Regions from separate parts of the Affinirhizobium capsici genome, predicted to be linked through region 3. Evidence: predicted binding sites of a transcription regulator. Region 3 holds the regulator's gene; each other region holds the start of a gene.

Region 1 (3,277 bases), 1.5 Mb from region 3:
GGTATAACGGCGACGCTCTGGCCATCGTGCCCTTCCAACTGGAAGCTTCCGGCTGGCAGGTCGAGGTTCATGTTCTTCGGCAACCAAGTCTGAAGTTTGGAGTAGCGTCCACCGGAGGTGGCATTCGCCTCGCCCATTTGCCCAACGAATCCTTCGGGCAACAGGCGTTGGCCGTTCCAAACCCCATCTTGCACCAGGAATAGACCGATCCGTGCCCAGTCTCTTGCGGAGGCATACATATAAGAACCACCCACCAAGGTATTGCGAGCATCGGTTTCGATCGTAGCGGAACGCATGCCCAAAGGCGCGAAGAGTGCCGTTTGGGGGTAAGTCACGGCCTGCGCATTATTCCCGAGCTTTTGCATCCAGACGCGGCTGAGGAGAACGGCGCTGCCAGTGGAATAATGAAAGCTTTTTCCCGGCGGGTGCGCTGCGGGCTGTCCTGCCACATATCCAGCCATATCCGGCTCCAGAAACAGCATACGAGTGACATCATCCACCGTTCCGTAGTCTTCATTGAAAGTCAGACCGTCCTCCATGGCCAGCAGATCCCGAAGCCGGATGGTGGAGCGCGGGTCGTTCTGCCAGGAAGTGACCAGATGGTCATCATTCAGAGAGAGCTTGCCATCCCGCAACAACGTGCCGATCAACATCGCGTTTACTGTTTTGGTCATCGACCAACCCAGAAGCGGCGTCGCAGCGGAAAAGCCCTCCCCGTAACGTTCTGCGATCAGGTGCCCATCTTTTACCACGACAATGGCACGAACATTTGGACCGGCCAAATCGTCTTTTCCGATTAAGGATTGGATGGAAGGATCGAGGATAGCGGCCTCGCCTTCCGGCCAAGGTTTCGAGGCATCGAAGGCAGCAACCGGTTGATCTATAGCGGCCAAGGACGGTGGAGTAGACCCATCATCACCAAGCAGCGTACAGCCATAACCGGGGCGCAACACAGCCGTCCGTTTGGCGATGCCTCCCAGCAAACCTGCGGTAACCCGGTGCTGCGCGTCGTCCACATGAAGCTTCATATATTTGAGCAAAGGATGCCCCGGAGCCTGCACGTCATCCGCCAGCACCTTTTGCGCATCCCGGTTTGCAAGAAAGACATTGGAGCAAACAATCTTGGCGGCATAGCCGCTGGCCACCCGCAGCAATTCCGGCGGCGCCGCATAAAGCCAAGTGGGAATTGCCACGAGGGCAGCAATGACAATTGCCAGCACAAGCTTCATCAAACGCTTCAACCAACGCATTCTAACCTCTCCGTTTAGGCGGGCATGCAAGCAGCATTTGCTTTCTGTGGGAAGAACCAATCGAAATTTGGTCACCGGTTTCAGCGTCATGAAACTGTAGCAGGCGGCGGCTACAGCCTCTGAAGCTCCAGAAATGGCGGGGATTCGTCTATGGCTGAAATTGCATCGGAAGCTGGCTTCCTTCGAAACGGCAAACTCAAGACAGCGCTGCTTCAACACCAGAGCTTTTCCAGCAGCTGGCTATCCGAGCGGTTATTCGGCCTGCTGTTTTCCGGGCTTGTCTATCCGCAGATATGGGAAGACCCACAGGTGGATATGGATGCCATGGACCTCTCGACCGGGCATCACATCGTGTGCATCGGCTCGGGTGGTTGCAACATGCTGGCCTATCTCTCACGCTCTCCCACTTCCATCGACGTCGTGGATCTTAACCCTCACCACATAGCGCTGAACAAGCTGAAGCTGGCCGCCTTCCAGGCCCTGCCCTCCCACGAGGAGGTCGTGCGTTTCCTGGCACAGGAGCAGGAAAGCAGCAACAGCAACACCTTCAAGCACTCTATTGCTCCAACTTTGGATCCCGTGACGCGTGCCTATTGGCAGAAGCGCGGACTTTCCGGGCGTCAGCGTATTACGGTCTTCAATCGCAATATCTATCGCACAGGCTTGCTTGGCCGCTTCATCACAATGGGTCATATCCTGGCCCGGCTCCATGGCGTGCGCCTGTCTGATCTATCTCGGGCGCGGTCTTTGCGCGAACAGCGGCAGTTCTTCGATACCCGCATAGCGCCACTGTTCGATAAGCCTTTGATCCGTTGGCTCACCAGTCGCAAAAGCTCACTTTTCGGGCTTGGTATTCCGCCGCAACAATATGATGAACTGGCAAGCCTTGCCACAGATGGTTCCATTGCGCCCGTTCTGCGGCAGAGATTGGAAAAGCTGGCCTGCCATTTCCCGCTGAAGGAGAACCCGTTCGCCTGGCAGGCTTTCATGCGGCGATACCCAAGGCCCCATGAAGGTGTACTGCCTGCCTATCTCAGCCGCGAGCATTATGACGCTATTCGCACTTCCGCTGATCGCGTGCAGGTTCACCATGCGACATTTACGGAGCTCTTGGCAGGCAAGTCCGCTGGTACAGTGGATCGCTACGTGCTGCTCGACGCACAGGACTGGATGAACGACCAGCAACTGAATGAGTTGTGGAGCGAAGTAACCCGCACCGCTGCGCCAGGCGCTCGCGTCATATTCAGAACCGCTGCGGAAAAGAGCATCATCGAAGGGCGCATCTCTTCCGCCTTGCGGGAGCAGTGGATCTATCTTCAGCCGCGTTCGGAAGAGCTGAACCTGCAGGATCGTTCCGCGATCTACGGCGGCTTCCACATCTATGAGAAGCGCGGATGAGCCGGATAGAAGCACTCGAACATGCAGAGCGCATGGATCGTATGTATCGCTACCAGCGGCACATTTATGATTTTACTCGCAAATACTATCTGCTTGGGCGCGATAAGGCGATTGCCGATTTGCAACTTCGCCCCGGACAGTCGATTCTGGAAGTTGGATGCGGCACGGGTCGTAATCTTTTGCTTGCCCACAAGCACTATCCCCAAGCCGCGCTTTATGGTCTCGATATTTCGGCGCAGATGCTTGAAAGCACGCGCAGAAACTTCTCTGGCACATCTGCCAAGGTTGAATTGCGCGTAGCCGACGCAACAGGCTTTCTTGCCAGTGATTTTGCTGTTGCAGGCTTTGATCGCATTCTCATTTCCTATGCACTTTCCATGATTCCCGGCTGGACAGGTGCCATTGATGCATCGCTCGCCGCGTTGTCGCCTGGAGGTTCACTGCATGTCGTGGATTTCGGCCAGCAGGAAGAGTTGCCGAAATGGTTCAGGGCTTTGCTACAAGGCTGGCTTGCCCGCTTTCATGTGACCCCGCGCGCGGATCTGGAAGAGGTTTTGAAACAGAAGGCAGCCATGTCAGGTTATGAACTGACCTTCCAGCGGCATTACTGCGGCTATGCCTGGCGGGCT
Region 2 (3,277 bases), on a different contig from region 3:
GGCACCAGCTGGCAGACGCTGGACCTGAAGGGTGACGAGACCGTGACCATCGAAGGCCTGGACGGCGAGATCAAGCCGCGCGAGTGGAAGACCGCCAAGATCACTTATGCTGACGGAACGGTGAAGGAGATCAAGATCCTCTGCCGCATCGATACGCTGGACGAAGTGACTTATGTCAACAATGGCGGCATCTTGCAGACCGTTCTGCGCGATCTGGCTGCCTGATCACTCGCTGTTGAATTGTGTGCCGCCGGACTTACCCTCCGGCGGCATTTCTTTGAGAATAAACAGGGTGGTGAAGATCTGCAGCATTTGTCACCCGGTTGTGACTTTCGATTGATGACCTGCACAGGGTAGGCTGCTATCAATTCAATGATCCTCACACGATAAAGACCATCATGCTTCTGTCGTCGTTCCAAGTTCCGCGCATTTCCAAGCCGCTCTGCTGGCTCGCTGTTTGTCTTCTGCCAGCAGGTGCAGGAATGGCGGGCGATATCGGTTCGCCGCGTGGCGTGGTTGAACTCTTCACCTCGCAGGGCTGCGCCTCCTGTCCACCTGCCGATGAAACGCTCAAGCATCTGGTGGAGCAGGGCGATGTGGTGGCGCTCTCCTATCACGTCGATTACTGGAACTATCTTGGATGGACGGATACGCTGAGCTCCAAGGAAAATACTGAGCGTCAATATGGCTACGCCCATTCCATGGGACGAAGCGGTGTCTATACGCCGCAGGCTATCATCAATGGCCGGGTGCATGTGAAGGGCACGGATATTACCGCCATCAACGGGAAGATGGATGAGTTGCGCAATGAAGGGCAGGGGCTTTCCGTGCCGATCAAGGCGGCCATGAACGGCGAGGAGATGGAGATCACCATACCGCCGGGCGAGGGCAGGGCCGATGTGGTGGTTGCCTACTTCACCAAGAAAGAAGCGGTGAATGTGGAACGTGGCGACAATAGCGGGCGCCAGATGGAATACTGGCACAATGTTTATGATGTGCAGACTGTTGGCATGTGGGATGGCAAGGAGCTGAATATTACACTGCCTGCCAAGAGCATGGGCAGTTCCAAGAAGGATGGCTGCGCAATTTTGCTGCAATCTTCCGGCCCGAACGGCGAACCGGCTTCCATCATCGGCGCAACAGTTCTGATGGCAGGGCGCAAGAGAACCTCGGCAGAGGTCCGGCCCTAAGCGTTGGGGGCTGGGGGTAAGGTCAACGCCTTGGGCCGGACCGGCTGGCGCAGGGCGCCAACTGGATGGCGTGGAAGATGTCGAAGAAATCCGGCAGGGATTTGTTCGAAATCGGGCATCCGATAGATTTTCAGAAAATTCTCACACATGTTCGCCGCACTCTCGAAACCTTGGTCTCGAATGAACGGTTTGAGCGCGGTGCCGCTTGCATTTTGCCAAGCCTGAGGCACACTGAAACGAAACTGTCACATGATGCCCAGGAGCTCACATGACCGATCAAAAGGCAGATGGTGCTGTTGTTGTCGAGTTGAACCAGTTCCGCCAACAGAACAACGAGCCCCCGCCGGTGATGTTTCATCGCCTGGAACTGGATGCCATCCTCAGGATCTACGGGCGCATGGTGGGTGAAGGGGAATGGAAAGATTATGCCATTGATCAGCTGAAGGATAAGGCAGTTTTTTCCATCTTCAAACGATCAGGCGAGTTTCCGCTTTTCCGCATCGAAAAGAACCCCAAGCTGGCGAACAAGCAGGGCGCATACAGTGTTTTGAACACGCATGGCATGGTGTTGAAGCGTGGCCATGAACTGCCGCAGGTTTTGAAAGTGTTTGATAAGGTGCTAAAACTGGTCGAATAGGTTTCGTATCAGGCTTTGAATAAATTGCCTGGATAGATTGCCATATCTGGCTTTGATGATGTTCCTTCACCCAGTTCCCGTTGCATCAGGATAGTATCCAGCCAGCGATCGTGCTTGAAGCCGGTGCCTCTCAGGATGCCAACGTGCTCAAACCCGAGACTTTCATGCAGGCGTGCCGAGGCAGGACTTGCTCCTCCAATAACAGCTGTCATCTGGCGGAAACCAAGCGCGGTGCATCGGTCGATCAGTTCGCTAAGTAGACGTTTACCCAAGCCCATTCCCCGCGATTCGGGGGCAAGATAGATCGAATCTTCCACCAGCCAGCGATAGGCGGGGCGGGTGCGGAAAGCGGATGCATAGGCATAGCCAAGAACCGCTCCGGCGCCGCCTTCAACAACGATGCACGGATAGCCTTTATCGCGGATTGCGTTGAAACGTTCTGCCATCTCTGCCTCGTCCGGCGGTGTCAGCTCATAGCTCGCGGTGCCGTTGAGTACGCTGTCCCGGTAGATGGCAGTGATGGCGGGGAGGTCAGTGCTATTGAGGTCGCGCAGGCGGTAGGTCATGGCATTTCATCCAACTTGATTAAGTTGATCTAATCAAAGCCGCTGCTTTACCGCAATGCAAAAAGGGCGATCCTAAGGACCGCCCTTTCATAGATATCATCGAACGTTCTGATTAGTTGTTACGGTTGCCCAGGAACTGCATCAGGAACATGAAGAGGTTGATGAAGTCGAGATAGAGCGTCAGTGCACCCATGATTGCCTTGCGGCCCATGACCGACGCATCATCGCCCACATAGTACATTTCCTTGATCTTCTGCGTATCGTAAGCCGTGAGGCCCGCGAAGATCAGAACGCCGAGCACCGATACCGCAAAAGCAAGAGCGGACGAGGCGAGGAAGATGTTGACCACGGATGCGATGATCAAGCCGAAGAGGCCCATGATCAGGAACGAGCCCATGGCGGAGAGATCACGCTTGGTGGTGTAGCCGTACAGCGAAAGAGCGCCGAACGAAGCCGCCGTGATGAAGAAGGTCTGCACGATGCTCTGGCCCGTGTAGACCAGGAAGATCGAAGACAGGGACAGACCCATCAGCGCCGCGTAGGCCCAGAAGGCCGTTTGGGCTGCGCCCACGCTCATGCGGTTGATGCGGAAGCTCAGGAACATCACCATGGCAAGCGGAGCCAGCATGACAACCCAGCGAAGCGGGCTCTGGTAAACGGCAGCGCCAAAGGCTGTGATGTGGCCATCCTGAACAGCCAGTTGCCATGTTGCGAAGGCCGCAACGCCCGTGATCGCCAGACCCAGAGCCATGAGATTGTAGACCTTCAGCATGTAGCTGCGAAGGCCTTGATCGATCATGGCGCCTTCCTGGACGCCACCGCGCACGGCACGGTTGTCGAAATTGTAACGGTCAGACATATGTTTGTCCTCTCAAGCTTCGGAT
Region 3 (3,277 bases):
GGTCGCAATCGTGCGGCCATGGAATGCGCCTTCAAAGGTGATGATGTGGAATTTTTCCGGGTGACCCTTGGAATAATGGTAGCGCCGCGCTGTTTTGATGGCGCATTCCAGCGCTTCCGCACCCGAATTGGTGAAGAACACCTTATCCGCGAAGGTGGCCTCTGCGAGGCGGCGCGCCAGACGCTCCTGATCCGGGATCTCGTAGAGGTTCGACAGGTGCCAGACCTTCTCCGCCTGATCCTTCAGCGTGGCAACGAGATGCGGATGCGCATGACCGCAGGAAGTGACCGCAACGCCCGCACCGAAATCCAGATATCGCTCGCCAGATTCCGTCACGAGCCAGACGCCCTCACCGCGCACGAAACGCAGCGGAGCCCTTGCAAACGTGTCGAAAAGTGCGGCTTCAGCCATGGCGACATCACTCCTTGGGCAGTTATCTCAAACGATGGGCGGCACATGCCGCGAAAAATTAAAATGCCGCCCCAATGGACGGCGTCGGCACTATCAGCATTTCATTCGCGCGTGTCAACAAATCGCTTGGATCGCAAGGCATTTCAGCCTTCCTGCACAGACAAGACTCACGGTTGAAATCGCTGTGGCAAAAATGACTCTGTTGTCAAGCAAGTTGGGGAAAACCCGGAAATCGATTCGCTGCGATTCCGCCGACTCTTGCCACCGAGTCCACCGCCTATTAGGTTAATCATCAATTACTAGACTGCATGCGGCGGAACTAGTCACCGAAAGTATAGATATAGTACATGCGACAAAAATTATTTGTCGTAGCGGTGAGTGATTCTGTCTTTTAATGCGTGCTCAAGGCGGAGAGACTGCATGAACTGGACAGACGAACGTGTCGAGAAGTTAAAGCGGCTATGGGCTGAGGGCTTGAGCGCCAGCCAGATCGCTGCACAACTGGGCGGTGTGAGCCGCAATGCGGTGATTGGCAAAGTCCATCGCCTGAACCTTCCAGGCCGCGTGAAGGCTGGCGGAACGGCAACGCCGACCCGCGCACCGAAGCGCCCTGCGGCCCCTGTTCAGCGCCCGGCAACCTTTGCTGCCCGCCCGCAATCTCCGGCACCTGTTCGCAACCAGCCTCGCCCTGCAGATTTTTCAGCCATGCAGGATGAAGTAGAGGCATCGGCCTCCGAGCCCCGGATTCTGGAAACGGTCAGCAATGCAGTTGTGCCGATGGCGCGCCGGCTGACCCTGACAGAGCTGACCGAGCGCACCTGCAAGTGGCCAGTTGGCGACCCGCTGAAGGACGATTTCCACTTCTGCGGCGCAGAAGCTTGCGACGGTTCGCCCTACTGCAAGTATCACGCCCGCATGGCTTACCAGCCGGTGACCGAGCGTCGCAGAGCCGCCAATGCGGTTGCTCGCGGCTGAGAGCCAGCCGAAAAGACAAGAACTTAAAAAAGCGGGACATGTGCCCGCTTTTTTTGTGCCTGCCATAACGTGGCCAAAGAAAAACCCGGCACCTTCGGGACCGGGCTTATCTTGCAGGAACCTAAACTTCACGATTCCATGGAATAGCCCGCGCCGCGCACGGTGCGGATGACATCCTGCATATTGGAGAAGTTGAGCGCCTTGCGCAGACGCCCGACATGCACATCGACCGTGCGTTCATCCACGTAGATATCGTGGCCCCAGACACCATCCAGCAGCTGCGAGCGGGAGAAGACGCGGCCCGGTGACGCCATCAGGAATTCCAGCAGACGGAATTCGGTGGGCCCGAGGCGCACTTCGCGGCTCTTGCGATGGACGCGATGGGTCTCGCGATCAAGCTCGATATCGCCGCAGCGCAGAACGCTGGAGAGGACCTCGGGCTTGGCCCGGCGCAGCATGGCCTTGACGCGGGCCATCAGCTCCGGTGTCGAGAAAGGCTTCACCACATAATCGTCTGCGCCGGTGGCAAGGCCGCGCACCCGCTCATTCTCCTCGCCGCGCGCCGTCAGCATGATGATGGGCAGGCGCTCCGTCTCTGGCCTCATACGCAGACGGCGGCAGAGTTCGATGCCGGAGACGCCGGGCAGCATCCAATCCAGGATCAGGAGATCGGGAACACGCTCCTGCAGACGGATTTCCGCCTCGTCACCACGAAGGATGGTTTCAACCTCGTAGCCTTCGGCCTCGAGGTTATAACGAAGAAGAACGCTCAGCGCCTCTTCGTCCTCGACAACAGCGATTTTGGGCAGCATGGCTTTAAGTACTCCGGCCTGTCAGGCTTATTCGGTCACAGCGCCGAGCGTGTTGGAGCTGTCGTCCTTCGGACGCTCGCCCTGCGGCGGCGCACCCGTTGCGATGAAGTAGATGGTTTCCGCAATGTTGGTCGCGTGATCGCCGATGCGCTCGATGTTCTTGGCGCAAAACAGGAGATGCGTGCAGGTGGTGATGTTGCGTGGATCTTCCATCATGTAGGTCAGAAGCTCGCGAAACAGCGAGGTATACATGGCGTCGATCTCTTCATCGCGCAGGCGAATGGCTTCCGCCTTTTGCGCCGAGCGATTGGCGAAGACATCCAGCACTTCCTTCAGCTGGACGAGCGCCAGTTCGGAAAGATGTTCGAGACCACGCGCCAGCTTGCGCGGCACGCCGGTTCCCTGCACCGCCATCACGCGCTTGGCATTATTCTTGCCAAGATCGCCCACACGCTCCAGATCGGCGGCGATACGCAGCGTGCCGATGATTTCACGCAGATCGGACGCCATGGGCTGACGCTTGGCAATCGTCACGATGGCCTTTTCCTGGATTTCGCGCTCGGCTGTATCGAGGATCACATCGTCGGAGATGACCTTTTGCGCCAGGGCGCCATCGGCATTGACCAGCGCACGCACGGCATCCGCGCACATCTGCTCGGCAAGGCCGCCCATCTCGGAAATGCGGCGGTTCAGGTATTTTAGCTCTTCATCAAAGGCCGATGTAATATGCGATGACATGAATTTTTCCTCGGATCTGGCGTTTTCGATGCGGTCAGGATGGTCTCAAAGGGTCAGCCGAAGCGGCCCATGATGTAATCCTGCGTGCGCTGATCGTCCGGGTTGGTGAACATCTTGTCGGTATCGTTCTCTTCCACCAGCTGCCCCAGATGGAACATGGCCGTGCGCTGCGAAACACGCGCCGCCTGCTGCATGGAGTGGGTGACGATGACGATGGTGTAGTTGGAGCGCAGTTCGTGGATCAGTTCTTCCACCTTGGCCGTGGCAATCGGGTCCAGCGCCGAGCATGGCTCGTCCATGAGGATGACTTCCGGCGAAACGGCCACGGCGCGGGCAATGCA

Evidence for each region. The regulator PhoB, encoded in region 3, activates phosphate uptake and scavenging genes when phosphate is short. The targets are predictions, from matches to a motif close to TGTCATNNANCTGTCAT.
Region 1: the regulator PhoB is predicted to act here: its motif matches at 1,335-1,351, upstream of AC0JZ1_RS07135 (BtaA family protein).
Region 2: the regulator PhoB is predicted to act here: its motif matches at 1,423-1,439, upstream of AC0JZ1_RS19125 (DUF2794 domain-containing protein).

What each region holds. Positions count from the first base shown of each region.
Region 1 covers NZ_CDRNXD010000004.1:774,843-778,119, reverse strand. The annotation lists gene AC0JZ1_RS07140 (serine hydrolase domain-containing protein) at 1-1,250, opposite strand, end outside; gene AC0JZ1_RS07135 (BtaA family protein) at 1,401-2,648, shown strand; gene AC0JZ1_RS07130 (class I SAM-dependent methyltransferase) at 2,645-3,277, shown strand, end outside.
Region 2 covers NZ_CDRNXD010000007.1:190,458-193,734, reverse strand. The annotation lists gene acnA (aconitate hydratase AcnA) at 1-225, shown strand, start outside; gene AC0JZ1_RS19130 (DUF1223 domain-containing protein) at 483-1,190, shown strand; gene AC0JZ1_RS19125 (DUF2794 domain-containing protein) at 1,459-1,827, shown strand; gene AC0JZ1_RS19120 (GNAT family N-acetyltransferase) at 1,836-2,393, opposite strand; gene AC0JZ1_RS19115 (Bax inhibitor-1/YccA family protein) at 2,506-3,252, opposite strand.
Region 3 covers NZ_CDRNXD010000004.1:2,261,224-2,264,500, forward strand. The annotation lists gene AC0JZ1_RS14200 (acetylornithine transaminase) at 1-411, opposite strand, end outside; gene AC0JZ1_RS14205 (GcrA family cell cycle regulator) at 832-1,386, shown strand; gene phoB (phosphate regulon transcriptional regulator PhoB) at 1,515-2,198, opposite strand; gene phoU (phosphate signaling complex protein PhoU) at 2,226-2,936, opposite strand; gene pstB (phosphate ABC transporter ATP-binding protein PstB) at 2,990-3,277, opposite strand, start outside.